Regions from separate parts of the Mycolicibacterium chengduense genome, predicted to be linked through region 3. Evidence: predicted binding sites of a transcription regulator. Region 3 holds the regulator's gene; each other region holds the start of a gene.
The links. The regulator LexA, encoded in region 3, represses DNA repair genes until DNA is damaged. The targets are predictions, from matches to a motif close to CGAACANNTGTTCG.
Positions count from the first base shown of each region.

Region 1: ruvC (crossover junction endodeoxyribonuclease RuvC) is a predicted target of LexA. The motif match lies at 3,646-3,659, and genes of this name have one in related genera.
Region 2: SBI67_RS18995 (HNH endonuclease signature motif containing protein) is a predicted target of LexA. The motif match lies at 5,126-5,139, and genes of this name have one in related genera.

Region 1 is NZ_JAWQNH010000003.1:1,731-11,394, forward strand. Features, by position in the region: gene SBI67_RS10450 (CocE/NonD family hydrolase) at 1-1,177, opposite strand, end outside; gene SBI67_RS10455 (TetR/AcrR family transcriptional regulator) at 1,238-1,840, shown strand; gene SBI67_RS10460 (YebC/PmpR family DNA-binding transcriptional regulator) at 1,882-2,637, shown strand; gene SBI67_RS10465 (NAD(P)H-binding protein) at 2,634-3,281, opposite strand; gene SBI67_RS10470 (hypothetical protein) at 3,308-3,472, shown strand; gene ruvC (crossover junction endodeoxyribonuclease RuvC) at 3,678-4,235, shown strand; gene ruvA (Holliday junction branch migration protein RuvA) at 4,232-4,819, shown strand; gene ruvB (Holliday junction branch migration DNA helicase RuvB) at 4,816-5,871, shown strand; gene SBI67_RS10490 (DUF1304 domain-containing protein) at 5,877-6,260, shown strand; gene SBI67_RS10495 (hypothetical protein) at 6,334-6,966, shown strand; gene gabT (4-aminobutyrate--2-oxoglutarate transaminase) at 6,991-8,331, opposite strand; gene yajC (preprotein translocase subunit YajC) at 8,647-9,006, shown strand; gene secD (protein translocase subunit SecD) at 9,088-9,664, shown strand, end outside.
Region 2 is NZ_JAWQNH010000005.1:96,356-106,019, reverse strand. Features, by position in the region: gene hglS (2-oxoadipate dioxygenase/decarboxylase) at 1-70, shown strand, start outside; gene amaB (L-piperidine-6-carboxylate dehydrogenase) at 67-1,596, shown strand; gene htpG (molecular chaperone HtpG) at 1,621-3,573, shown strand; gene SBI67_RS18995 (HNH endonuclease signature motif containing protein) at 3,641-4,972, opposite strand; gene SBI67_RS18990 (SDR family oxidoreductase) at 5,242-6,039, shown strand; gene SBI67_RS18985 (TetR/AcrR family transcriptional regulator) at 6,082-6,732, shown strand; gene SBI67_RS18980 (ATP-dependent helicase) at 6,789-9,664, shown strand, end outside.
Region 3 is NZ_JAWQNH010000006.1:201,119-210,782, reverse strand. Features, by position in the region: gene SBI67_RS22955 (alpha/beta fold hydrolase) at 1-145, shown strand, start outside; gene SBI67_RS22950 (PhzF family protein) at 173-874, shown strand; gene nrdR (transcriptional regulator NrdR) at 905-1,369, opposite strand; gene SBI67_RS22940 (LysM peptidoglycan-binding domain-containing protein) at 1,444-2,022, opposite strand; gene lexA (transcriptional repressor LexA) at 2,271-2,945, shown strand; gene SBI67_RS22930 (sunset domain-containing protein) at 2,953-5,067, opposite strand; gene SBI67_RS22925 (acyl-CoA dehydrogenase family protein) at 5,202-6,359, opposite strand; gene SBI67_RS22920 (molybdopterin guanine dinucleotide-containing S/N-oxide reductase) at 6,457-8,739, shown strand; gene SBI67_RS22915 (TetR/AcrR family transcriptional regulator) at 8,712-9,314, opposite strand; gene SBI67_RS22910 (acyl-CoA dehydrogenase family protein) at 9,323-9,664, opposite strand, start outside.

The DNA of each region.
Region 1 (9,664 bases), on a different contig from region 3:
CACCGTCGGCGCGCAGTGCGTAGGCGGTGACCGTCGCCACCGGCGGCCAGGACGGACCGGTGTGCCATTGCGCCGATTCGTCACCGGGAAGCGCGTACCGGACGCGGTCGCCGTCCAGGATCCCGGTGTCGCGACCTTTGAGCCAGTGGTCGTACCAGGCCAGTGCCTCGGTGTGCAGGCTCTCCCACGGCCACGTCAGGCCGTATCGGTCGAGCAGGCCCAGTTGCACATTCGGGTTGTGCGCCAGCGCTTTCCATGTGACGAACGTCGAGGGCAGGTGCAGCGGTACGTTCTCCCAGTCGCAGCCCAGGTAGACGGGGATGTCGATGTTGCCCAGCAGCGGGGTGAGATCCCGGTCGTCCCACCATTCGTCACGCACGGGGTGGGTGACCATTACATCCAGCCAGAGGTCATCCCAGGGGTGCGGGTCGTGCGGCAGTTTGAGCAGCTGGTGCATCAGCGTCACTGCGGCCTCGCCGTTCATCGTCCCGAACTTGCGGTGCAGCGGCGGCAGATTGAGCACCTTGCGGGCGATCTGGAGCGGCAGGCTGCGCCAGAAGTCGTCGCTGCGGGCGGCGGTCAACCCCATCATCGACAGGAACGGCGTGATGAAGGCCGAGCTCACCAGGCCGTGGTGCGAGGCCGCCTCGAACAGGTCCGCGGTGACGGCCAGCGGGAAGATGGCCTTGAGGTGCGGCGGCCGCTCGACCGCGGCCTCCAGCTGGGTCATCGCGAAATAGCTGATGCCGATCATCCCTACGTTGCCGTCACACCACGGTTGGGCGGCGGCCCATTCGACGAGGTCGTGCATATCGCGCCGTTCCTGCCCGTCGAAGAAACCGAATTCGCCACCCGATCCGCCGGTGCCGCGGACGTTGGCGATCACGTGCGCGTAGCCGCGCGATACCCAGAACGGGGTATTGCCTGCCTCGATGAAACCCATCGGTGCGCCGAGGTCCTGGATCTGCCGAGGGTAGGGCGACGCAGCGATCAGAGCGGGGAAGCGGCCGTCGGCGTCGGGCCGGTGTACGTCGGCCATCAGTGAGATGCCGTCGCGGACCGGCACGCCGACGTTGATATCGCGCCGGATGCCGTACTGCGGCCGGCTGAGATTGCGGAATGTGCGGCCGGTGGTCTGCGGCCCGTTCAGGGGGGCTTTCAGAGGGGACGTAGCCATAGTCTCACGCTACGTTGAAAAAAGTCTCAACGCAACGTGAAATATTGCTAGGGTGTCTGCATGGCGAAGAAAGCGGTGCCCCCTGGGCCTCGAGATGAACGCGGCGTCCTACAGGCGCGCATCCTCGCCGCCGCCCGCGAAGCGTTCGCGGACACCGGATATGCCGGGACGACGATCCGGTCGGTGGCGCGGGCGGCCGACGTCGACCCGGCGCTGGTCTACCACTACTTCGGGTCCAAGGATGGGCTGCTGGACGCGGCCACGACACCGCCTCGGCGCTGGTTGGACAGCGTCGCCGCGACCTGGACGACGCCGCTGCCCGAGCTGGGCGCAGCGCTGCTGCGGCTGATGCTCGGCGCCTGGGCCGACGACGAGATCGGGCCGGTACTGCGCTCGGTGCTGCAGACTGCGGCCCACGAGCAGAGCACGCGGGAGAAGTTGCGTCGCGTGGTCGAAGGTCAGCTGATGGGGGTGGCGCAGCTGGGTGCCGACGAGCGCGATCGCAAGGTGCGCAGTGGCCTGGTCTCCTCGCAGATCATGGGCTTGGCGATGATGCGCTACATCTGGCAGATCGAGCCGGTGGCCACCATGACCGAGGAGGAACTGGTCGCTGCCGTCGCGCCGAACCTCCAGCGCTATATCGAAGGAGATCTGGCCAAGTAGACTGGACAGCCGGAGTTTGACCAGAAAGAGGGCGTACCTGCATGAGCGGCCATTCCAAGTGGGCCACCACGAAGCACAAGAAGGCGATCATCGACGCCCGCCGGGGCAAGAACTTCGCCAAGCTGATCAAGAACATCGAGGTGGCGGCCCGCACCGGTGGCGGTGACCCGGGCGGTAACCCGACCCTGTACGACGCCATCCAGAAGGCCAAGAAGTCCTCGGTCCCCAACGACAACATCGAGCGCGCGCGCAAGCGCGGCGCCGGTGAAGAGGCCGGCGGCGCCGACTGGCAGACCATCACCTACGAGGGCTACGGGCCGAACGGTGTCGCGGTGCTGATCGAGTGTCTGACCGACAACAAGAACCGGGCCGCCGGTGAGGTCCGAGTGGCGATGACGCGCAACGGCGGCAACATGGCCGACCCGGGTTCGGTGGCGTACCTGTTCTCCCGCAAGGGCATCATCACCCTGGAGAAGAACGGTCTGTCCGAGGACGATGTGCTGGCCGCGGTGCTGGAAGCCGGTGCCGAGGAGATCAACGACCTCGGCGAGAGTTTCGAGATCATCTCCGAGCCCACCGACCTGGTTGCCGTGCGCACCGCGCTGCAGGACGCCGGGATCGACTACGACTCGGCCGAGGCCAGCTTCCAGCCGTCGGTCAGCGTGCAGGTGGACCTGGAGGGCGCCCGCAAGGTGCTCAAGCTCGTCGACGCCCTGGAAGACAGCGACGACGTGCAAGAGGTCTACACCAACGTCGACATCCCCGAGGACGTCGCCGCCGCCCTCGAAGAGGACTAGAGCGCAGCGTCGATCGGCGTATCGCCGCCGATCACCTCGAAGGTCCGGCCGGCGCTGTCCGGCCGGTCCAGCACGGCCAGCAGCACACCCGCGACATCGGCGCGGGGGATGGTGCCGCGTCCCGTCGACTCCGCGATGGTCACCTTTCCGGTGCCCGGTTCGTCGGTGAGGCCGCCCGGCCGCACGATCGTGGTGCGCAGGCCGGCACGCGCCCGCACATTCGCATCCGCGTCGGACTTGGCCCGGATATAGGCACGGAACACCTCGTCGTAGCCCGCGTCCAGGTCGCGGTTGTCGGCCGCGATCGCCGACACCATGACATAGCGCCCGACACCGGCGGCCTCGGCCGCGTCCGCGAGCAGCACGGCCGCGTCATGGTCGACGGTCTGCTTGCGGGCCACCCCGCTGCCCGGACCGGCGCCCGCGGCGAACACCACCGCATCGGCACCGCCGATCACCTCGGCGACCTGCTGCACGGTCGACTGTTCCAGATCGAGCACCGCGGGCACGGCGCCGGCGGTCTCCAGATCGGCGGCGTGGGCGGGATTGCGGATGATGCCGGTGACCGTGTCGCCACGTGCACTGAGCAGGTGTTCCAGCAGCAGGGCGATCTTGCCGTGGCCGCCGGCGATGACGATGTGCATGCCACCAGCGTGCCAGGATGTCGGTCATGGCTGTGGTCACGGATCCCAACGGGACGCAATGGTCCGTGCACCGGCGCTGGTGGCCGTTCCCGGACCTCAGCGATGTCGTCGACCTCGATTGGTTCACCTGGTTGCTCGCCGCACCGTTCCTGCTGCTGTGGCCGTTCTGGCTGATGAGTGGCGGATCGTGATCCAACGCGGTGGGCAGGAAATGGAGACCGAACTGGTGCGCGGCTGGCGGCGCTCGGGTGCGCGCATCAACGAGCACGCGCTGCGACTGGCCCAGGGGTGGCGGTCGGGCCACTACCAACTGTGAGCGAGCGTGTCCCTACCGGGCGGTGACGGACCGGGCCGCTACGCTAATCGAACACGTGTTCTGTCGGTGAAGGGGTTGGCGTGCGGGTAATGGGAGTCGATCCCGGGCTGACGCGTTGTGGTCTGTCGGTGATCGAGACCGGGCGCGGCCGCCACGTCATCGCGCTGGACGTCGACGTGGTGCGTACACCCGCCGACACGCCGCTGCACCGGCGGCTGCTCACCATCAGTGACACCGTCGAGCACTGGATGGACACCCACCTTCCCGACGTCATTGCCATCGAGCGGGTGTTCGCCAACCAGAACGCCAACACCGCGATGGGCACCGCCCAGGCCGGCGGTGTCATCGCGCTGGCCGCGGCCAAGCGGGATATCGACGTGCACTTCCACACCCCCAGTGAGGTCAAGGCCGCGGTGACCGGCAACGGCAGGGCCGACAAGGCGCAGGTCACCACGATGGTGACGAAAATTCTTGCCTTGCAACAGAAACCGACACCTGCGGACGCTGCCGACGCGCTGGCGTTGGCCATCTGTCACTGCTGGCGCGCCCCGATGATCGCGCGGATGGCCGCGGCCGAGGCCAAGGCCGCCGAAGCCAAGCGCGCCTACCAGGCCCGGTTGAAGGCGGCCCGGGCATGATCGCGTCGGTGCGCGGCGAGGTCATCGACATCGCGCTCGACCACGCCGTCCTCGAAGCGGCCGGTGTCGGTTACAAGGTGATGGCCACCCCGTCCACGCTGGCGACGCTGCGCCGCGGGGAGGAAGCCCGGCTGATCACCGCGATGATCGTCCGCGAGGACTCCATGACGTTGTACGGCTTCGCCGACGGCGAGGCCAGGGACCTGTTCACCACGCTGCTCGGAGTGTCCGGGGTCGGACCCAAGATCGCGCTGGCCACCCTGGCGGTGTACGACGCGCAGGCGCTGCGCCAGGCACTGGCCGACGGTGATGTCACCGCGCTAACCCGGGTGCCCGGCATCGGCAAGCGTGGCGCCGAGCGCATGGTGCTCGAACTGCGCGACAAGATCGGCGCCGTCGCCGGCGCCGGCCCGGCCGCCGTCGGTGGCTTCGGCGTTCGCGGACCCGTCGTGGAAGCCCTTGTCGGGCTTGGCTTTCCGCTCAAACAGGCGGAGGAGGCCACCGACAAGGTGCTGGCCGGTGATCCGGAGGCCAGCACGTCGGGCGCCCTGCGTGCCGCGCTGTCGATGCTGGGTAAGAAATGAGCCGATTCGACGAGGAGTCCGAACCCCAGGAGCGGGACGTCTCGCCCGCGCTGACCGTCGGCGAGGGCGATATCGACGCCAGCCTGCGGCCCCGCTCCCTGGGTGAGTTCATCGGCCAGCACCGGGTCCGCGAGCAGCTGCAGCTGGTCATCGAGGGTGCCAAGAACCGCGGCGGCACCCCCGATCACATCCTGCTGTCCGGTCCGCCCGGCCTCGGCAAGACGTCGCTGGCGATGATCATCGCCGCCGAACTCGGGTCGGCGCTGCGCGTCACCTCCGGTCCCGCCCTGGAACGTGCGGGCGATCTGGCCGCGATGCTGTCCAATCTGGTCGAGGGCGACGTGCTGTTCATCGACGAGATCCACCGGATCGCCCGGCCCGCCGAGGAGATGCTCTACCTCGCGATGGAGGACTTCCGGGTGGACGTCGTGGTGGGCAAAGGCCCAGGCGCGACGTCGATCCCGCTGGACGTGGCGCCCTTCACCCTGGTCGGCGCCACCACCCGGTCCGGTGCGTTGACCGGGCCGCTGCGTGACCGGTTCGGCTTCACCGCGCACATGGACTTCTACGACCCCGCCGATCTGGAGCGGGTGCTGGTGCGCTCGGCCGGAATCCTCGGGATCGAGTTGGGTGCCGAGGCCGGTGCGGAGGTGGCCCGCCGCTCCCGCGGGACACCCCGTATCGCCAACCGGCTGCTGCGCCGGGTGCGCGATTACGCCGAGGTGCGCGCCGACGGCGTCATCACCCGCGATATCGCCAAGGCCGCCCTGGAGGTCTACGACGTCGACGAACTGGGCCTGGACCGGCTGGACCGGGCCGTGCTGTCGGCGTTGACCCGCAGCTTCGGGGGCGGCCCGGTCGGGGTGTCCACCCTGGCGGTCGCGGTCGGTGAGGAGGCCACCACCGTGGAAGAGGTCTGCGAACCGTTCCTGGTGCGGGCCGGCATGATCGCCCGCACCCCGCGCGGCCGGGTCGCGACACCGCAGGCCTGGACACACCTCGGGCTGCAACCCCCGGTCACCGGATTGGGCCAAGCCGGGCTGTTTGAATAGACGGCATGCTGACCGCCGGTGTGATCGTCGCGGCCCTCGCCGCCCTGCTGCACGTGTACATCTTCGTGATGGAGTCGTTGACCTGGACGTCGGCCCGGACCCGGGCGACCTTCGGGACGTCCGCCGAAGAGGCTGCCGCCACCAAGGAACTCGCCTTCAACCAGGGGTTCTACAACCTGTTCCTGGCCATCGTGTCCGGCGTCGGCATCGCTGCGCTGCTGTCCGGCCACACCGCCGTTGGTGCGGCACTGGTCTTCGCCGGCGTCGGATCGATGCTGGCGGCAGCGCTGGTGCTGTTGTTGTCCTCCCCGGACAAGGCGCGCGCCGCCATCACCCAGGGGGTGCTGCCGCTGATCGCGGTGATCCTGGTGGCGGTGGGACTGGCCTGACCTGCAGCGCCCGCGGCTCGGGATTGGCCAGGCCGGGCAGCGGGTACCTCATGCCCAGGCATGAGGAGGAAACATGACTGAGAGCACTGCCACCACAGGAATCCCGGCCCGCACCGGCAGGCTGGTCATCCCACGCAGCCGCGGCGCGGCCAGCGGGTTACTGGTGATGATCTTGGGGGCCTGGGGTGCCCTGGCCCCGTTCATCGGCCCCTATCTGCACTTCGCATACACGCCCGACCAGGCCTGGACGTGGACGACGGCCCGCGGCTGGCTGGAGGTGCTGCCGGGCGCGGTGGCCGTCCTCGGCGGGCTCTTGCTGCTGATGTCGGGCAACCGCGCGACCGCCATGTTGGGCGGCTGGCTCGCCGTGGCCGCCGGCGCATGGTTCGTGATCGGCAGGTCGTTCACCGCCACCTTGGCGCTCGGCGATATCGGCGCCCCCGCGACCGGGCTGGACGCCCAGCAGGTGCTGCTGCTGGAACTGACCTTCTTCACCGGCCTCGGCGCGCTCATCGCCGTGCTCGGGGGGATGGCCGTCGGCAGGCTTTCGGTGCGCAGCGTCCGCGATATGAGCTACGCGCGCCGGTCACTGCCTACGTCGACGCAGGTGACCGAGCCGGCTCAGGTGACCGAGCCGGTCCAGCCCAGGGAGGACGTGTCCGGGCGCCGCTCGTTCTGGCATCGGCGCACACCCGTGCCGCACTGAGGTCCGCCCGCACAGCGGCTGCCCTCACAAGGTCGTGAGGGCAGCCGCCAGGACGTCCAGACCTTCGTTGAGCAACTCGTCGGAGATGGCCAGCGGCGGCAGGAAGCGCAGCACGTTCCCATAAGTCCCGCACGACAACACGATGACACCCTGCGCGTGGGCCGCCGCGCACAGCGCCTTGGTCAGGTCGGCATCGGGTTCGGTGGTGCCGGGCTTGACCAGTTCGACGGCGATCATCGCGCCGCGTCCGCGGACATCGCCGATGCGGTCGTCATCGGCCTGCATGCGACCGAGGCGTTCCTTCATCAGCGTCTCGATCTCGGCGGCACGGGCCACCATGTTCTCCGACTCGATGGTGTCGATGGTGGCCAGCGCGGCCGCACAGGCCACCGGGTTGCCGCCATAGGTACCGCCCAGCCCGGACACGTGCGGGGCGTCCATGATCTCGGCGCGGCCGGTGACCGCCGACAACGGCATGCCGTCGGCGATGCCCTTGGCGGTGACGATCAGGTCGGGCTGGATGCCCTCGTGTTCGCAGGCGAACATCTTGCCGGTGCGGGCGAACCCCGTCTGCACCTCGTCGGCGATGAAGACGACGTTGTTCTTGCGGCACCAGTCCAGCAGGGTGGGCAGGAAGCCTTCGGCCGGGACGATGAAACCGCCCTCGCCTTGGATCGGCTCGATGATGATGGCGGCCAGGTTGTCCGCGCCGACCTGCTTGTCGATCACGCTGATGGCCCGCTTGGCGGCCAGCTCACCATCGGTGGCCAGTTCCTTGCCGAACTCCGCGTCGCGGAACGGGTAGGACAGGGGAGCGCGGTACACCTCCGGGGCGAACGGGCCGAAGCCGTGCTTGTAGGGCATCGACTTGGCGGTCAGCGCCATGGTGAGGTTGGTGCGGCCGTGGTAGGCGTGGTCGAAGGAGACGACGGCCTGCTTGCGGGTGTAGGACCGGGCGATCTTGACGGCGTTCTCGACGGCTTCGGAGCCGGAGTTGAACAGCGCCGAACGCTTGTCGCCGGCGACCGGAGTGAGCCGGTTGAGCTGTTCGCACACCGCCACGTACTCCTCGTAGGGAGTCACCATGAAGCAGGTGTGGGTGAACCGCGCGGCCTGGGCGGCGACGGCTTCCACGACCCGGGGCGACGCGTTGCCGATCGTGGTCACCGCGATACCCGAGCCGAGGTCGATGAGCCGGTTGCCGTCGATGTCCTCGACGATGCCGCCGGCAGCGCGCGCGGCGTAGACGGGCATGGTGGTGCCGACCCCGCGCGACACCGCAGCGGTCTTACGCTCGATCAGCGCCGACGATTTCGGGCCTGGGATGGTGGTGGCGAGATGGCGGGTCTGCTCGACGGCAGTCACGGTTGACTCCTGATCGGTGTGCACAGCGGGGGATGACACGGGATCCGAGCCTAATCGGCTACCCACCCATGCGGGTGAAAACAAAAGCTGGACAGCGCTCTGACTTCGGATCGAGTGTTACAGGCAGTATATTGCCACGATTTCCGTCGCCGCGAGGACGCCCTGGGGGTGGATCTCGGACCGTCGGGAACTCGCCGCGGGTTCCGGGGTGGATCTGCCGGCAATCGGGGTGATGGCACACTGGTCAGCGACGAGGCGCCGCGACCGAGTTCGCACCGCCATGCCCGCGTAACAACCACGAAAGACAGCCGTCCCATGGATTTGGTCGTATTCCTGCCGCTCATCATCATCATGGGCGCGTTCATGTTCTTCGCCTCGCGCCGCCAAAAGAAGGCCATGCAGGCCACCATCGATCTGCACGAATCGCTGCGCGTCGGCGACCGGATCCACACCACCTCCGGCCTGCAGGGCACCATCACCGGCATCACCGACGACAACGTGGAGTTGGAGATCGCGCCGGGAGTCATCACCACCTGGATGAAGCTCGCGGTCCGTGACCGCATCGAGGACGCCGACGAGGACACCGCCGATGACGACGAGATCGGTTACGCCGACGAGCCGTCCGGTGCGGTGGAACTCACGGACCGTCCGGCGCCCAAGCCTGACGGCAACTGACCGCAACCGGTTCAGGCTCACCGCGTACCCTCCCGGTAACGCTCGTCCCGTGTAGACACCTTCCAAGGAGACCCAACAACCGTGGCATCGACTTCGGCGCCGGTGCATCCTGCCCGCTACCTGGCGCTCTTTCTGATCCTTCTGGTCGGCGTCTACCTTCTGGTCTTTCTCACCGGTGACAAGCAGGCCAAGCCCAAGCTGGGCATCGACCTGCAGGGTGGCACCCGCGTCACGCTGACCGCGCGCACCCCGGACGGCTCCCGGCCGACCCGGGAATCGCTGATGCAGGCCCAGGAGATCATCAGCTCCCGCGTGAACGGGCTCGGCGTGTCCGGGTCCGAGGTGGTCATCGACGGGGACAACCTGGTCATCACCGTGCCGGGCAGCGACGGCAGCGAGGCCCGCAACCTCGGCCAGACCGCGCGCCTCTACATCCGCCCCGTCATCCACGCCATCCCCGCGCAAGGTCAAGGCCAGCAGCCACCGCAAGGCGCTCCCGGCGCACCCCCAGGTGCCCCGCCCGGCTTGCCGCCGGGTGGTCCGCCGCTGCTGGCGCCCGCCGAGCCGGAGGCGCCGATCAAGCCGCCCACGCCGCCCGGGGCGCAAACCCCGCCGGCGCCGGCACCGCCGGCCCAGCCCAGGCCGTACCCGCAGGAGC
Region 2 (9,664 bases), on a different contig from region 3:
CCGGCTGGCCGGCGCCATCGGCCACCACATCCACGATCCTTACGATCTCTACCAGAAGGCGGCATCATGACCACCATGCAATCCACCCTGCCCACCGCCGGTGAACTGCGCGACCGGGTGCGCTTGGCGCTGCAGGCCATCGGCGCCGACCTCACCGTGGCGCAGGCGGGCCTGCCCGCCAGCACCCCCATCACCGGGGAGGTGCTGTTCACCATCGCCGAGACCTCGGTCGCCGACGCCGATGCCGCCATCGCCCAAGCCGCCGAGGCCTTCACCACCTGGCGCACCACCCCGGCCCCGGTACGCGGTCAGGTGGTGGCGCGACTCGGCGAACTGCTCGTCGAACACAAGGCCGACCTGGCCACCCTGGTCACCGTCGAGGCCGGCAAGATCACCTCCGAAGCCCTCGGCGAGGTGCAGGAGATGATCGACATCTGCCAGTTCGCCGTAGGGTTGTCCCGGCAGCTGTACGGCAAGACCATCGCCTCCGAGCGTCCCGGCCACCGGTTGATGGAGACCTGGCATCCGCTCGGCGTGGTCGGCGTGATCACCGCCTTCAACTTTCCGGTGGCGGTGTGGGCATGGAACACCGCCGTCGCGCTGGTGTGCGGCGACACGGTGGTGTGGAAACCGTCCGAACTCACCCCGCTGACGGCGCTGGCGTGTCAGGCGCTGGTCGAGCGCGCCGCGGCCGAGGTCGGCGCACCGCAGCAGATCTGCCGATTGATCCAGGGCGGCAGGGAGATCGGCGAGCTGCTGGTCGACGATCCGCGGGTCGCGCTGGTGAGCGCCACCGGGTCGGTGCGAATGGGTCGCGAGGTCGGCCCCCGGGTGGCGCAGCGGTTCGGCAAGGTACTGCTGGAACTGGGCGGCAACAACGCCGCGATCATCACCCCGTCGGCCGATCTCGATCTGGCGTTGCGCGGCATCGTGTTCTCCGCGGCGGGCACCGCCGGACAGCGCTGCACCACCCTGCGCCGGGTGATCGCGCACCGGTCGGTGGCCGATGAGTTGGTCGACCGGATCACCTCGGCGTACCGCAGCCTGCCGGTGGGCAACCCGGCCGCCGACGGCACCCTGGTCGGCCCGCTGGTGCACGAGCGCGCCTACCGGGACATGGTGGCCGCGCTGGAGCAGGCCCGCGCCGACGGGGGTGAGGTGGTCGGCGGCGAGCGCGTCGATCTCGGGGAGGGCTCCTACTACGTTCGGCCCGCGGTGGTGCGGATGCCCGCCCAGACCTCGGTGGTGCACGACGAGACCTTCGCCCCCATCCTCTACGTGCTGACCTACGACACCCTCGACGAGGCGATCGAACTCAACAACGCGGTACCGCAAGGCCTTTCTTCGGCCATCTTCACCACCGACATCCGTGAAGCAGAACGGTTCATGGCGGCAGACGGCTCGGACTGCGGGATCGCCAACGTCAACATCGGTACCTCAGGTGCCGAGATCGGCGGCGCGTTCGGCGGTGAGAAGCAGACCGGGGGCGGCCGCGAGTCGGGGTCGGATTCGTGGAAGGCCTATATGCGCCGGGCGACCAACACCGTCAACTACTCCTCCGAGCTGCCGCTCGCCCAGGGCGTCCAGTTCGGCTGAGTTGCGGTTTGTAAAATTCGTGGCGTGAGCGAGCAGGTCGAACACAGAGAATTTCAGGCCGAGGCACGTCAGCTTCTGCAGTTGATGGTGCACTCCATCTACTCCAACAAGGACTCGTTCCTGCGGGAGCTGATCTCCAATGCCTCCGATGCGCTGGACAAGCTCCGACTGGCGGCCTACCAGGACAAGGATCTGGACGTCGACACGTCGGATCTGCACATCGACATCGATCCCGATGCCTCGACACGGACACTGACGATCCGCGACAACGGGATCGGCATGTCCCGTGACGAGGTGGTCGACCTGATCGGCACGCTGGCCAAGTCCGGAACCGGTGAGCTGCGCCGCAAGCTGAGTGAGGCCCAGCAGGCCGGTGATGCGACCGACCTCATCGGCCAGTTCGGCATCGGGTTCTACTCGACGTTCATGGTCGCCGACTCCGTCGTGCTGCTGACCCGAAAGGCCGGCGAAAACACCGCCACCCGTTGGGAGTCCAGCGGTGACGGCACCTACACCATCGCCACCGTCGACGACGCGCCCCAGGGCACGTCGGTCACCTTGCACCTGAAGCCGGAGGACGCCGACGACGAACTGCACGACTACACCGCACCGTGGAAGATCCGCCAGCTGGTCAAGAAGTACTCCGACTTCATCTCCTGGCCGATCCGGATGGAGGTCGAGAAGACGGTTCCTGCCACCGGGGAGGGCGCCGGGCAGGACGGCGAGGACGGCGAGGACGGCGAGGACGGCACCGAGCCGACCGTGACCGTCGAAACCGAGACGATCAACTCCCGGACCGCGCTGTGGGCCAAGCCCAAGAGCGAGGTCTCCGATGAGGAGTACCACGAGTTCTACCGGCACATCGCGCACGCGTGGGATGAGCCGCTCGATGTCATCACGATGAAGGCCGAGGGCACCTTCGAATACCAGGCGCTGCTGTTCATCCCCTCGCAGGCGCCGTTCGATCTGTTCAACCGCGACGCGCGCACCGGTGTACAGCTCTACGTCAAGCGCGTCTTCATCATGGGCGACTGCGACGAGCTGATGCCCGAATACCTGCGGTTCGTCAAGGGTGTCGTCGACGCGCAGGACATGTCGCTCAACGTGTCCCGTGAAATCCTGCAGCAGGACCGCCAGATCAAGGTGATCCGACGCAGCCTGACCAAGAAGGTGCTGGCGGCGATCAAGGACCTCCAGACCAACCGTCCCGAGGATTACACGACCTTCTGGACGCAATTCGGCCGGGCCTTCAAGGAGGGCCTGCTCTCCGACACCGACAACCGCGACACGGTGCTGGCGTTGTCGTCGTTCGCCTCCACGTTCTCCGAGGATGTTCCGACCACCCTGGCCGGCTACGTCTCGCGGATGAGGGAAGACCAGGACCAGATCTTCTACGCCACCGGCGAATCGCGCCAATTGCTGGAGCGCTCACCACATCTGGAGGCATTCCGAGCCAAAGGCTACGAGGTGCTGCTGCTCACCGACCCGGTCGACGAGGTGTGGGTCGAGACGGTCCCCGAGTTCGAAGGCAAGAAGCTGCAGTCGGTGGCCAAGGGCGAAGTCGACCTTGGCGCCAAGGACGACTCGGCTTCGGACTCCGAGCGCGCGGACTTCGCCGATCTGTTGGCGTGGCTGCAGCAGACGCTCGACGAGCACGTCAAGGAGGTGCGACTGTCGACGCGGCTGACATCCTCGCCGGCCTGCCTGATCACCGACACGTTCGGCATCACCCCGCAGTTGGCGCGCATGTACCGCGCGTCGGGTCAGGACGTGCCCGTCGGCAAGCGCATCCTGGAGCTCAACCCCGATCACGCACTGGTTACCGGGCTGCGGGACGCCTTGGCGGCGGGGACGGAAGGGCTCAGCGATACCGCTGAATTGCTCTACGGCACAGCACTCCTCGCTGAAGGTGGCTCGCTCGACGATCCGGCACGCTTCGCGAACATCCTCGCCGACCGGTTGGCCAACACCTTCTAGGCGAACTTCTGGTCACTGGCCGCGGGCGCGGGGTCACTGTGGAGTTGTCAAGGTGCGTCCGACGCGGTCATGCGGCGGCCGGCAGATCGGTCATGGTCCGTCGGGCGTGCGAGGGCAGGTGCGCGGGTTCGGAGCGTGCCGGGTCGTGGGGCGGAATGAACCAGGGGTGGCGATCGTGGCCGAGATAGACCTGCCAACCGCTGTGGTGAATCAAGGTGTGGTGGCACCGGCACAGCAGGATCCCGTTGTCCAGACTGGTTGTTCCTCCTTGGCTCCAGTGCTGAATATGGTGGGCGTCGCACCAGGACACCGGTCGTCCGCAGCCGGGGAACGCGCAACCACCATCGCGGACGGCCAGCCCTTTGCGAAGCGCGGGAGTGAACAGCCGCTCACTGCGCCCCACGTCCAGCGGCACACCGGCGCCGTCGACGGTCACCGAGGTCCGGGTGCAGTCGCAGGAGATCAGCTCCGCGGTCACGGGGCTGACCGGGCCACCGAATCCGAGATCGTCCACCCGGTCACCCAGCGACGGCGCCGCCTGCGAGGCGGCCGAACGGATCAGGGTGACGTGCGGCAGTACGCCACCGGACATCGGGCGCGCCGAGTGCGACAGATAGGTGCGCAGCAACTGCCCGAATGCGTCAGCACGCCGCCTATCCACCGGGCGGGGATCCGGGGATCCGTCCGGCAGCGGCACCGGCCGGCACAGCGGATCCAGCGCGGCGCACAGTTCCTCGCCCGTGAGGATATCGAGGTCGAGTGTGGCGCTCACCCGGCCGTCGTCGTTGTGCGCCAACGTCATCTCGTTGAGGTCGGCGTTCTCAGCGACCGGTACCGCGCCCTGCTCGGCGGGAAGTGCCGCGGCCCGATCGATGGCGATGGCACGGGCCTTCTTCGCCACGTCTGCGGGGGTGGCCTGAACCATCAGCTTCCGCACAACCCCCGCACGATCCTCCTCCGACAGCGGGGTCCGCTTGTCGATGTGGACGATCCCGCGCCCCACGGCGTCGGCGAACTCGATACCGATCCCGCCGAGGCGCTGGGCCGCGGTGAGGGCGGGCAGGGTGTGCGCTGCGCGGCCGACCCGTCCGGCGCGTTGTGCTGCGGCAGGGGCCATGCCGAGGGCGGTCAGCAGATCAGTCGCCGAACGCAGGTGCCGTCGCGCCGGGATTCGGAGCCGCTCGGCCGCTGCGGTGGCGGACGAGATGACATGGTCGAGCAGGTTGCGGGCGGCGACCGCTGCCGCCAACACCGTCAGTAGCGGCTCGTCATCAACCACGCTCCGGGGACAGTGCAAAAGATGGAACAACGTGCGCTGAGCCTCGTCGTCCGGGATGGGGGTCATCGCAAGATCGTCGATCAACGCATCCACAAAAGTGTCGACATCGGCAGCGTCCATGCCGGGAACCTCTCGAATACCTATAGACAGGAGGACATTTCAGGTATCAGCTAGGCACATTGGTTCGAACAATCCTCGAAAAGGACCGTCGTACCCTCGGCGACCGTCAGTCGCGGCAAAGCCCGTGAGTGGCGATCACGGGCAACCATGTTTCGAACGTATGTTCTACCGTACGCCTATCGGTGATCGGGCGCAAGGGCGCCGCCGCACGCCTGTCCGGCCCAGAACCGGGTGCACCGGAACACCCGTTCGTACGGTAGACAGATCCCATGCGGATCGAGGGCAGCGTGGCCGTCATCACCGGAGCCGGCTCGGGTATCGGACGGGCACTGGCGGAGGCGTTGGCCGGGGCCGGGGCGTCGGTGGTGGCCGGTGATGTCGACGGTGACGCCGTTGCCGCGACCGCCGACGCGATCGGTGCCGGGGCCGTGGGGGTGCGGGCCGACGCCGCATCGGTCGAAGGCATCGCAGCGCTGGTCGACACCGCGCGGGCGTCCTTCGGGCCCGTCGACATCTACGTCGCCAACGCCGGCATCATCGGCGCGCCCGGACTGGGCAGCGACAGCGACTGGGACCGCATCCTGTCGGTGAACCTGCGCGCGCATATCCGCGCCGCCGACGCCCTCGTCCCCGAGTGGTTGCAGCGCGGCAGTGGGCATTTCGTCAGCATCGCCTCGGCCGCTGGTCTGCTCACCCAGGTCGGCGCGGCCGGGTATGCCGTCAGCAAGCACGCCGCCGTCGGCTTCGCCGAGTGGCTGGCCATCACCTACGGCGACAACGGGATCGGTGTCACCTGCGTATGCCCGATGGGTGTCGCCACACCCCTGCTCGACGACATCACCGACTCCGCCGATGCGGCCACCAGGGTCGCCGGTGCCGCGGTCACCACCGCTGGTGAGGTGCTCAGCGCCGATCAGGTGGCCGCCGCGACGCTGGCCGGAGTGCGCGACGACCGGTTCCTGGTGCTGCCGCACCCGGCGGTGCTGGACATTTACCGCGGCAAAGGCGCCGACTATGAGCGCTGGATCGCCGGGATGCGCCGGTATCAGCGCTCGCTGGGTGGGTGACGCGGGCGTCGGTGTTGAACACGTGCCCATTACGATTCCCGCATGGGTGCCTCACGGCGACGCCTGTCCCCCGACGACCGGAGGACCGAGTTACTGGCCCTCGGCGCCGAGGTGTTCGGGCAGCGGCCCTATGACGAGGTCCGCATCGACGAGATCGCCGAACGCGCCGGGATCTCCCGTGCGCTGATGTACCACTACTTCCCGGACAAACGCGCCTTCTTCGCCGCGGTGGTCCGCAATGAGGGCGAGCGCCTGTTCGAGGCCACCAACAAGGCACCGGAACCCGGTCAGAGTCTGTTCGACCAACTGCGCGCCGGGGTGCTGGCCTACCTTCGGTACGACGAGGAGCATCCACACGGTGCCTGGGCGGCGTACATGGGGATGGGCCGGGCCGACCCGGTGCTGCGCGGCATCGACGAACTGGACAACGACCGCCAAGCCGACCGCATCATCGCCGCCATCACCGACGCGGGCGGCGCTGCGCCCAGCCCGGAACTCGCCCGCAACCTGCGCGTCACGGTGTATGGCTGGTTGGCGTTCACCTTCGAGTTCTGCCGCCAGCGGGTGCTCGACCCGACGCTGGGCGGCGAGTTCGTCGCAGACACCTGTGCGCACGCCCTGTTGGACGCCCTCGGCCGGGTACCGGGCATCCCCGCCGCACTGGTCGCCGCCGTTCAACCCGACGCCCGCTGACCAGCGATTTCGCCGCCGGTCGCCGACTTGTCGGACCCTCCCTGCACTATGGACCAATGGCGACCCCCGATCCACTCGGCCGGTTCAGCGAGCTGACCCGGCAGTGGTTCACGGGCACCTTTCCCGCCCCCACCGCCGCACAGGCCCAGGCCTGGGCAGCCATCGCCGATGGCAAGCACACGCTGGTCATCGCGCCTACCGGGTCGGGCAAGACGCTGGCCGCATTCCTGTGGGCCATCGACGGGCTGGCCCGCGGCACGCGGAGCCGCGGCACGAAGGTGCTCTACGTGTCACCACTGAAGGCGCTGGCCGTGGACGTCGAGCGCAACCTGCGCACCCCGCTCACCGGGATTGCGCGGGTGGCCGAACGTCTCGGTGAGCCGGCCCCGGACATCACCGTCGGCGTGCGGTCCGGTGACACCACACCGCAGCAGCGTCGCGCGCTCGTCACCACACCGCCCGACGTGCTCATCACCACCCCCGAGTCGCTGTTCTTGATGCTGACGTCGTCGGCCCGCGACACGCTGGCCACGGTGCACACCGTGATCGTCGACGAGGTGCACGCCGTCGCGGGCACCAAACGCGGGGCGCACCTTGCGCTTTCGCTGGAAAGACTGGACGCCCTGCTCGACGCGCCGGCCCAGCGCATCGGCCTGTCGGCGACGGTGCGTCCGCCGGAGGAGGTGGCGCGTTTCCTGGCCGGCGCCGCTCCGACGACCATCGTCGCCCCGCCCGCCGACAAGACCTTCGATCTCAAGGTTCAGGTGCCGGTGCCGGATATGGCGAATCTGGCCGACAACTCGATCTGGCCGGATGTCGAGGAACGCATCGTCGACCTGATCGAAGCGCACCGGTCCTCGATCGTGTTCGCCAACTCCCGGCGCCTCGCCGAGCGGCTCACCTCACGGCTCAACGAGATCCATGCCGAGCGCAGCGGGATCGAGCTGCCCGAGTCGCATAATCCGAAGGTGGGCGGTGGGGCGCCCGCCCAGCTGATGGCCAGCGGCCAGAGCCACGGCGCGCCCACGCTGCTCGCGCGCGCCCACCACGGTTCGGTGAGCAAGGAGCAGCGAGCCGCGGTGGAGGACGACCTGAAGAGCGGGCGCCTGCGAGCCGTCGTCGCCACCTCCAGCCTGGAGTTGGGTATCGACATGGGCGCGGTCGATCTGGTGATCCAGGTTTCGGCGCCGCCGTCGGTGGCCAGCGGGCTCCAGCGCATCGGCCGGGCCGGCCATCAGGTCGGCGAGATCTCGCAGGGTGTGCTGTTCCCCAATCACCGCACCGACCTGATCGACTGCGCGGTCACGGTGCACCGCATGCAGGCCGGCGAGATCGAAACCATGGCGGTGCCTGCCAATCCGCTCGACATCCTGGCCCAACACACGGTGGCCGCGGCCGCGCTGGAGCCCCTTGACGCGGAGGCCTGGTTCGACACCGTCCGGCGCAGCGCGCCGTTCGCGACGCTACCGCGCAGCGCGTTCGAGGCGACATTGGACCTGCTGTCCGGTAAATACCCCTCCACCGAATTCGCCGAGCTGCGTCCCCGCCTGGTGTACGACCGAGATCACGGCAGCCTGACCGCGCGACCCGGAGCGCAACGGTTGGCCGTCACCTCCGGCGGGTCGATACCCGACCGCGGCATGTTCACCGTCTATCTCGCCACCGAAAAGCCCTCTCGGGTAGGCGAACTCGATGAAGAGATGGTCTACGAGTCGCGTCCCGGTGATGTGATCTCCCTTGGCGCGACCAGCTGGCGGATCACCGAGATCACCCACGACCGGGTGATGGTGTTGCCGGCCCCCGGGCAGCCCGCGCGGTTGCCGTTCTGGCGTGGGGACAGCGTGGGTCGCCCCGCCGAACTGGGTGCTGCGGTGGGCAGGTTCACCGGCGAGCTCGCCGCCCTGGGTCGCGACGACTTCGAGATGCGATGCCGAGAAACAGGTTTCGACGATTACGCGACCGACAACCTGTGGCAGCTGCTCGACGAGCAGCGCCAGGCCACCGGGGTGGTGCCCACCGACGCCACCCTGGTGGTGGAGCGCTTCCACGATGAACTGGGTGACTGGCGGATCATCCTGCACTCGCCGTACGGGCTGCGGGTGCACGGACCGCTGGCGCTGGCGGTGTCACGCCGGCTGCACGAGCGGTACGGCATCGACGAGAAACCCACCGCATCCGACGACGGCATCATCGTGCGACTCCCCGATACCGACGAAAAGCCGCCCGGGCCGGATATCTTCGTGTTCGACGCCGACGAGATCGAGCCGATCGTGACCGCCGAGGTGGGTGGGTCGGCACTGTTCGCCTCCCGTTTCCGGGAGTGCGCGGCGCGGGCGCTGCTCCTGCCGCGGCGCCACCCCGGTAAACGCTCACCGCTGTGGCATCAACGTCAGCGTGCCGCGCAACTGCTCGATATCGCACGCAAGTACCCGGACTTCCCCATCGTTCTCGAGACCGTGCGGGAATGCCTGCAGGACGTCTACGACGTGCCGGCGTTGACCGGTCTGATGAGTCGGATCGCCCAGCGCCGAGTGCGGCTGGTGGACGTGGAAACCACCACCCCGTCACCGTTCGCCGCGTCGGTGCTCTTCGGCTATGTGGGTGCCTTCATGTACGAAGGCGACAGCCCCCTGGCCGAGCGCCGGGCGGCGGCACTGTCCCTGGACAGCGTGCTGCTGGCCGAACTGCTGGGCCGGGTGGAGCTGCGCGATCTGCTCGATCCCGAGGTGACCGCGGCCACCACCCGCCAGTTGCAGCATCTCGATCCCGAACGGCACGCCCGCGATGCCGAAGGCATCGCCGACCTACTGCGACTGCTCGGCCCGTTGACCGAGGAGGAACTGAAGGCCCGGTGCGTGGCCGATGACATCGGTGGCTGGTTGGAGGGGCTGCGCACCGCACGGCGGGCGCTGACGGTGTCGTTCGCCGGGGC
Region 3 (9,664 bases):
CTCGACCCAGCCGGCTCCCTACGACCAGGAACTGCTGCGGCAGTTGTTGCGTTCGGGCATCAGCGAGAAGGCGATCAGCGGGTCGCTGGACACCCGGGTGGCGGTGCTCGACGCGATCGGCGGGGACGAGCGAAGCGCCACCTGACGCGCGTTCCCGCCTACGATCGGTGGCATGGCGGTCGAAGTGAGCGTGCTGCGTGTATTCACCAATCCCGAAGGCGAGTTCGGCAATCCGCTCGGCGTGGTCGACGCCGCGACCGTCGACCCGGCTGACCGGCAACGGTTGGCCACCGAATTGGGCTACAGCGAAACCATTTTCGTCGACGTACCCGCCCCTGGTGCGACGACGGCGAGCGCGCATATCTTCACCCCCGCCGTCGAGCTTCCGTTCGCCGGCCATCCGACCGTCGGTGCGGCGTGGTGGCTGCGCGCACGCGGCATCCCCGTTCGGACCCTGCAGGTGCCGGCCGGCCTGGTGCAGGTGGAGTACCGCACCGACGATTCCGGTGCCGACCTCACCGTGATCAGCGCGCGGGCCGAGTGGGCGCCGGAGTTCGCGATCTACGACTTGGCGTCGGCCGACGAGGTGCTGACTGCCGACCCGGGCGATTACACCGGCGATGTCGAGCACTACGTCTGGGCGTGGACCGATGCCGCCGCCGGCGAGCTGCGCTCGCGCATGTTCGCCCCGAATCTGGGCATCGTCGAGGATGAGGCGACCGGCGCGGCCGCGGTCCGCATGACCGACTATCTCAGCCGCGATCTGCACATCACCCAAGGCAAGGGGTCCCGGATCGACACCTGGTGGGATCCGCAGGGCTGGGTGAAGGTCGGCGGCCGCGTCGTGCACGACGGGAATACGGTGCTGGACTGACGGCGCCGGGTTGCCGGCAGCACCCGACGGTCAGCCGGGACTGGTCACCTTGCGGTGCGCGCGCAGTTCGGCGATCTCGCGCTCGAAGTCTTCGGCCGAGCTGAACGAGCGGTACACCGAGGCGAACCTCAGGTAGGCGACTTCGTCGAGTTCCCGTAGCGGTCCGAGGATGGCCAGCCCGACCTCGTGACTGGGAATCTCGGGTGAGCCCGCGGCCCGGACGGCGTCCTCGACCTGTTGGGCCAACAGATTCAGGGCATCATCGTCGACCTGCCGGCCCTGGCAGGCGCGGCGCACGCCCTTGATGACCTTCTCACGGCTGAACGGTTCGGTGACTCCGCTGCGCTTCACCACGGCGAGCACGGCGGTTTCCACGGTGGTGAACCGGCGGCCGCATTCCGGGCAGGAGCGCCGGCGGCGGATGGCCTGGCCCTCGTCGGTCTCACGGGAGTCGACGACGCGGGAATCCGGGTGGCGGCAGAACGGACAGTGCATCACCGCTCCTTCGCCGTGCCGCATGTCGACCAGATCGAACGTCTCCGAGCCTACCTGCACCACGCTCGGGCGGCTCAGCCGATCGGCGCGATGAGGGTCTGGCCGGCCAGCACCGCGCTCGAGTCCAGTTTGTTGAGCTCCTTGATGCGGTCCACCACCGAACTCACCGGTGCGTCGGGCGCGACCCGCTGCGCCACGTGCTGCAGCGTCTCCCCCGCCTCGACCTGGACGACCGAGAGTCGGGTGGGCACCTGCACCGCGGTGTCGCCGACGCCGCCGCCCACCTGGGCCACCAGACCCAGCCAGACCGTGATCGCCGCGGCGATCAACGCCAGCACGACGGTGGTGACCGGGGTGATCGGACGCCGGCGGCGCGATGCCCGCGACATCAGCACACCGGTGCCCCGGTAACCGAACGCAGCCCCGGCCGGCCGGCGCACCTGCGGACGGCGACGGCGCACGACGACATCGCGCGGCAAAGGCCACACCTCGGCAGCAGCGGGCCGACGGAGCGCCACCCGGGCCCGCCCGAAGTCGCGGTCCTCGAATGGCGCCTCGAACTGAGCCTCGAAGCGCGAATCGCAGCGGGGATCGCAGCGGGGATCGAACGCATCATCGAATTCGGTGCCGAATCGGGTGTCCATGACGGTCATCGTGTCGCCTTTCCTGGGATTTCCTGCCGGTTGTTCGCTCTTGTGTTCGAAGATAGTCGATCACGTGTTCGATGGGTAGAACATGTGATCGAACTGTTGCAAACGATAAAGGCACCCACCGACAAGTCCCTCAGAACACATAGGCCACAGCAGCCTCATAGGTCCCACAGGCCCCAGGCCTGCCCTAGAGGCGACACGCCTCGAACACATGTTTGATTAATGCCGGTGGTGCGACTAGATTCGGCGCCATGAGCGAGCACACCGACACCCCTGAACCGCGGTCGGGACTCACCGAGCGGCAGCGCACGATCCTCGAGGTCATCCGCGCGTCGGTCACCAGTCGCGGGTATCCGCCCAGCATCCGCGAGATCGGGGACGCGGTCGGTCTGACCTCCACGTCATCGGTGGCCCACCAGCTGCGCACCCTGGAGCGCAAGGGCTATCTGCGCCGCGACCCCAACCGTCCGCGTGCGGTGGATGTCCGCGGCGCAGACGACGCGGTGACGCCGATCGTGGCCACCGATGTCGCCGGATCGGATGCGCTACCCGAGCCCACTTTCGTGCCGGTGCTGGGCCGGATCGCCGCGGGCGGGCCGATCCTGGCCGAGGAGGCCGTCGAGGATGTCTTCCCGCTACCGCGCGAACTGGTCGGCGAAGGCTCGCTGTTCTTGCTCAAGGTGGTCGGCGAGTCGATGGTCGACGCTGCCATCTGCGACGGGGACTGGGTCGTGGTGCGCCAGCAGAACGTCGCGGACAACGGCGATATCGTCGCCGCCATGATCGACGGTGAGGCCACCGTCAAGACCTTCAAACGGACCAGCGGTCAGGTCTGGCTGATGCCGCACAACCCGGCGTTCGACCCCATCCCCGGCAACGACGCGGTGGTGCTCGGCAAGGTCGTGACCGTCATCCGCAAGATCTGACGCGCGGTCACTCCGCGCGGACGAATCCGTTCGTCACCGCGAATTCCTCGCTGGCGAACCAGATCTCGGCCGGCGTCTGGTCGTACCCGGGCGTTCCCGGAGTCCAGTACAGGCCGGTGCCGGTATCGGCCTTGACCAGGTAGCCGTCGGGCGCGCGGAAGGGATCACTACCGGCCGGCCGCACCGCGGTGCGCGCCGGATCCGGTTCTTCGATCTCGATGGCCGCATGCCGCCCGCTCGGGAAGTCGGGTTCGTAGGTGGAGCGCGGAACGGGAGGCAGGCCGCCCGCCAGGCTCACCCCCGTCGTCGGCGGTTCGGTGTCGGCCTCGATCGACGGTTCTGCGGTGGGTTCGGCAGCGGGTACCGCGGTGGGTTCCTCTGCGGGGGCGTCTGCGGGTACGTCGTCCGGGGCATCGGACTCGATGCGCGTCGGCGCCGTGTCGACGAAGTCGGCGTCATCGACATCCTCGGGGTCGGCCGCCTCGGTCGCATCGTCGGCCGTGGGCGTCGACAACGCCCACGGGCTGTGCGGCGCGTACCCACCGGGTTCCTGACCGAAGCCGGCCGGGCCGCTCTCGTAGTCGTCGGGCTCGTGCGAGTCGTAGCCGTCATCGTCACGTCCGGCCTCGCCGCGCTCCCTGTCGAAACCGGTCTGGCCGTATCCGGCGCTGTCATAACCGGCGTGCTCGTAACCCTCGGGCTGGTACCCCTCGTGGTAGCCGGACTCGTACTCGTCGTAATGGTCGCCGGCGAAGTGCTCGTCGCGGGAACGCCGATTGCGCAGCACCGCCACCGCGATCAGGCCGATCAACGCCAGCAGCGGAATCAGGCCCAGCAGCCACCACCAGCTCCAGGCGTACCACTTCTTGCCGTCGCCACCGGTGGGCTCAGCGGCCGGCGCCTTCGGCGCATCCGCGCCCGGTACCTCGAGTCCGGCCAGTCGCGACTGCAGGCTCGCAGGTTCGGTGCTGAAATCGTGCGTCGTCCGATTCCAGGAGATACTGCCGCCGCTGAACTGTTGACTGACGACGTCACCATTCTCGGTTTGGTCGCCCTTGGGGGCGCCCAACTCACCGGTCGCCCCGCCGAGCTTCTGCCAGGCGGCATTCATCGCCCCGCGCACGATCACCGCGCCGAAGTCGGGCGTCCAGAAGATGACGGGCTGGTCGGCGGCGGCGAACGGCACGAACCGGCTGGCCGGCGCCAGTCCCCCGTCGGCCTCGCTGGCCGTCGGGAATCCCAGATCGCCGGTCGGGCCCCCGACACTCTCGTACTTGGCCAGTACCTGCCCGGTCACCACGTTGGCGCCGGTGGCCGGGCTGTAGAAGATCTTGCCGCCGGCGAAGTTCTGTCCCACACCGTCGGAGCCGATGGGGTACTGCCCGCCGTCCGGCGCGCCCAGCGGGCCGAGCGCACCCCCGGCCGCGCGGCGCGCGGCGGCGATCTCCGACGTGGCGTCCGAGGGCACCTCCAGCCCGGCAAGCTGGTCGGCCAGCTCGGGCGGGTTCGTGGTGAACTGCTTGGTCTTGCGGTTCCACGACACCTCACCACCGGTGAACTGCTGCGAGATCACGTCCCCGCGCGACGTCTCGTCCCCGGACGGCACCCCGAGCACCGCGGCCGAACCGCCGAGCTTGTCCCAGGCGGCGTTGATCGGACCGCGCACCACCCGCGCCCCGTTGTCCGGTGTCCAGAAGATGACGGGCTTGTCCGCCGCGCTGAAGGTGGTGTTGCGGCTGTCGGGTGCGCGACCCGGCCCCTCGTCGATGGTCGGGAAGCCCAGATCGCTGTCCGCCGGCCCACCCAGGGCCTGGTACTTGTCGAGGATCGCGCCCGTCATGATGTGGGCGCCGGTCTCCGGGGTGAAGAAGATCTTGCCGCCCGCGAAGTTCTGACCGAAGCCCGCGCCGACCGCGTAGACATCGCCGTCCTTGGCGCCGAGCGGACCGGTGTCACCACCGGACCCGTCCCACGCCGCGCTGATCGCCGCATCCGCGTCGCTCTCGGGTGTGGCAAAGGCCGGTGCCGCGTACAGCACCATGGCTGCCACCATCACCGGCCCCGCCAACCCCAGCAACGCCCGCCCGGCGGCGGTGCGCAGCCGGGTTCGCTGCCTGGTCATCGGTCCTCCCGAACTCGTGCAAACCCCACGAAAGTATCGCTTTCGTCAACTCTGCGACAGCGAGACGTCATCTCGTGGGATATCGAGACCTGTACCGGAAGCGTGTCGGGCGGCCGCGTTCCGCCGCGGGGGCGTCAGACGCCCAAGCCGCGGCCGATGATCTCTTTCATGATTTCGGTCGTTCCGCCGTAGATGGTCTGGATGCGGGAGTCCAGGAAGGCCCTGGCGATGGGGTATTCACGCATGTAGCCGTAACCGCCGTGCAACTGCAGGCACCGGTCGACCAGGCGCACCTGGGCCTCGGTGGAGTACCACTTGGCCATCGCGGCCTGGTCCACGGTCAGTTTGCGGTCCAGGTGCAACCGGATGAACTCGTCGACCATGATCCGCACGGCGGTGGCTTCGGTGGCCAGCTCGGCCAGCAGGAAGCGGCTGTTCTGGAAACTGCCGATCGGCTTGCCGAACGCCTTGCGCTCCTTGGTGTATTGCAGCGTGGCCTCCAGCGTCGCCTCCATCGCGGCGGCGGCCATCACGGCGATGCTGATCCGCTCCTGGGGCAGGTTCTGCATCAGGTACAGGAACCCCATCCCCTCCTCGCCGAGCAGATTCTCGGCAGGCACCGCCACGTCGGTGAACGACAGCTCGGCGGTGTCCTGCGCTTCCAGCCCGATCTTGTCCAGATGACGGCCCCGCTCGAAGCCGGCCATGCCACGTTCGACCACCAAGAGGCTGAAGCCCTGCGCCCCCTTGTCCGGGTCGGTGCAGGCGACCACGATCACCAGATCGGCGTGGATCCCGTTGGTGATGAAGGTCTTCGATCCGTTGAGGATGTAGTGGTCGCCCTGCTTGACCGCGCGGGTCTTGATGCCCTGGAGGTCGCTGCCGGTGCCGGGTTCGGTCATTGCGATCGCCGCGATCAATTCCCCGCTGCAGAAGCCGGGCAGCCAGCGCTTCTTCTGCTCGTCGTCGGCCAGCTCCAGCAGATACGGCGCGATGACGTCGTTCTGCAGCGTGAAACCGAGTCCGCTGTGCCGACCCGCGCTGGTCTCCTCGGTGACCACGACGTTGTAGCGGAAGTCCGGATTGCCGCCGCCGCCGTACTCCTCGGGCACTGCCATCCCGAGAAAGCCCTGCTTACCGGCCTCGCGCCAGACCTCCCGATCGACGATCTTGGCCTTCTCCCATTCCTCTTGGAACGGCGTGGCATGCCGCTCGAGGAACGCGCGGTAGGACTCGCGGAACAGGTCGTGCTCCGGTTCGAACAGCGTGCGCTCGAACTTGATGACACCCATGGTGGGACCTCCGGTACGGGGATGTGCGGTGTGGCGCCCAACATATACCAACCAGATGGTTGGTAGGGAGCTCGGGGCATCCCCCTAGGATTGGTGCGTGTCCCGCGCCAGCCTCGCCCACTGGGGTGCCTTCACCGCCGAGGTGAGCGACGGTGATATCACCGCCGTGACACCGCTGGCCGGTGACACCGACCCGTCACCCCTGCTCGCCAACCTGCCGGGCTCACTGCGGCATCGGGCCCGCATCACCGGGCCGGCGGTGCGGCGCGGATGGCTGCGCGACGGGCCCGGTCCCAGCACCGCCCGCGGCGCCGACGAGTTCGTCGCGGTCTCCTGGGCGGAGCTCACCGAGCTGCTGGCCGCTGAACTGCGCAGGGTGATCGACCGCCACGGGAACGAGGCGATCTACGGCGGGTCCTACGGGTGGGCCAGCGCCGGTCGGTTCCACCACGCCCAGAGCCAAGTGCATCGCTTCCTCAAACTGCTCGGTGGCTACACCTCGTCGCGGCACTCCTACAGCCTGGGCGCCACCGGCGCCATCATGCCCCGCGTGGTCGGCACCCATGACGACCTGTTCAAGCGCTCCACCCAGTGGGACGTCATCGTCGAACACACCGACCTGCTGGTGTGCTTCGGCGGGATCGCGCTGAAGAACACCGGCATCAACCACGGCGGCACCACGGCACACCCCGCGCGCGACGCCCTGCGCCGGTTCCGGGCCCGCGGCGGGCAGATCGTGTCCTTCTCGCCCCTGCGCGACGATATCGACGGCGAATGTGAGTGGCACGCGCCCGTGCCGGGCACCGACGTTGCCGTCATGCTGGCGCTGGCCCACGTGCTGGCCACCGAGGGGCTGGCCGACCGCGAGTTCCTCGACGAGTACTGCACCGGCTACGACCGGTTCGAGCGCTACCTGCTCGGCGCCGACGACGGGGTGCCGAAGTCAGCGGAGTGGGCGTCACGGCTCAGCGGTATCGCCGCGCCCGACATCATTGCGCTGGCCCGGCGGATGGCCGCCAGTCGCACCCTGGTCACCGTCAGCTGGTCGCTGCAACGCATCCGGCACGGCGAGCAGGCGCCCTGGATGGGGCTGACCCTGGCCGCGATGCTGGGCCAAATCGGGCTGCCCGGAGGCGGATTCGGGCACGGATACGGGTCGATGAACGAACCCGGCCTGGCCCCGCTGCGGCTGCGGCTGCCCGCACTGCCCCAGGGCCACAACCCGGTGTCGACGTTCATCCCGGTCGCCGCGATCAGCGATATGCTGCTGCATCCCGGCGACGAATACGACTACAACGGGCTGCGACTGACCTACCCCGATATCCGGCTGGTGTACTGGGCCGGCGGTAATCCCTTCCACCACCACCAGAACATCCCGCGGTTGCGCCGCGCCCTGGCCCGACCGGACACCACCGTCGTGCACGACCCGTACTGGACCGCGATGGCCAAACACGCCGATATCGTGGTGCCCTCGACCACCGCCTACGAACGGGACGACTTCTCGGGCTCGCGTAACGATCCGCTGCTGGTGGCGATGCCTGCCCTGGCTCGTCCGCACGCGCAGTCGCGCGACGACTACGACACCTTCGCCGCGCTGGCCGGCCGGCTCGGTATCGGGGACGCCTTCACCGAGGGCCGCACGGCCCGCCAATGGTTGGTTCACCTGTACGAAAAATGGTCGGCCGGGCTGGATTTCGCGGTTCCGTCGTTCGACCAGTTCTGGGCCGACGGCGCACTGCGGTTGCCCACCGAACCGGGCCTGACCCTGCTCTCGGATTTCCGCGCCGACCCGCACACGCACCGCCTCAACACCCCGAGCGGACGCATCGAGATCTTCTCCGCCGATATCGACGGTTTCGGCTACGCCGACTGCATCGGCCACCCGGCCTGGTTCGAGCCGACGGAATGGCTCGGCGGTGCACGGGCCGCCACCTATCCGCTGCATCTGCTGGCCAACCAGCCGGCGTCACGGCTGCACAGCCAGCTCGACACCGGTGCGCTCAGCCAGCAGTCCAAAGTGGCCGGGCGCGAACCGATCCGGATGCACCCCGAGGACGCCGCCGAACGCGGGCTCGCCGACGGGGATGTGGTCCGGGTGTTCAACGACCGCGGCGCCTGCCTGGCTGGGCTGGTGACCGACGCCGGCCTGCGCGCCAAGGTGGTGCAGCTGTCGACGGGTGCCTGGTTCGATCCGCTGGACCCGGCCGATCCGGATTCGATGTGCGTGCACGGCAATCCGAACGTGCTGACCGACGATGTCGGCACCTCGGCGCTGGCGCGGGGCTGCACCGGGGCGCATGTGCTGGTGCAGGTGGAAAAGTTCACCGGGCCGCTGCCCCCGGTGCGGGCCCATCAGCCGCCGGTGATCACCGAGCGCTGATCCGCGGGTAGGCGCGCAGCCACCAGATCGATGAACCCGTCGGCGACCCGGTACGCATCCCCGATCGGATAACCGTTGTGAATCGCGCCGGTCAGCATCGTGTTGATGATGCCCCACAACATGATCGCGGTGTCGAAGGACTCCTGGTGCCCCAGGGCGGCGAAGTCGGCGGCCAGGGTGCGCTGCGCGGTCTCGGCGAACTGCCGCATCAGGGGCAAGGCGTTGGCATCGGTGGTGTGCTGCAACAGCATGCACACCTTGAAGAAGGACGGCCAGCGTTCGAAGCTGGTGATGATGCCACGCACCTTCTCGCGCACCCGGCGTTCGGCCGGGCGGGTGTCCTCGGTCGCGGCGACGAACACCGGCTGCGCCCATTCCATCAGCACCGCGGCGTAGACGTGCTCCTTGGAACTGAAGTAGCGGTACAGCGTGCCCAGCGCCACATCGGCCCGCTCGGCGACATCGCGCATCTGGATCTGCTCGTAGTCGCGTTCCTTGAGCGCCACCGTCGCCGCCGCCACGATCTGCGACCGGCGCGCCTGTTTGTAACCCGGCAGGTCCGTGCTCACGGTCATCCGCAGGCTCAACTCCTCGGTAGTCCCAGGATCATCGTCGCGATGATATTGAGCTGAATCTCGACGGTGCCACCCCCGATCACCTCGGCGGGCATCATCAGGGTATGCGCAACGGCCGACTGTTCGGCGCCACCCACCAGCGCCGCGCGTCCGCTGAAAGCCAGCGCGTGGGCGGTGACGCGGCGCACGATCTGCGCGGTCGCCACCTTGCCGATACTGGAGGCCGGCCCCGGCCCGTGGCCGGCCAGGCGATTGAGCGTGTCCCGTACCCCAAGAGCGGCAATCGCATTCGATGCGGCTCTGACCTCTCCGAGCGCCTGGCGGACCATGGTCACCTCGGCCGCCTCGCC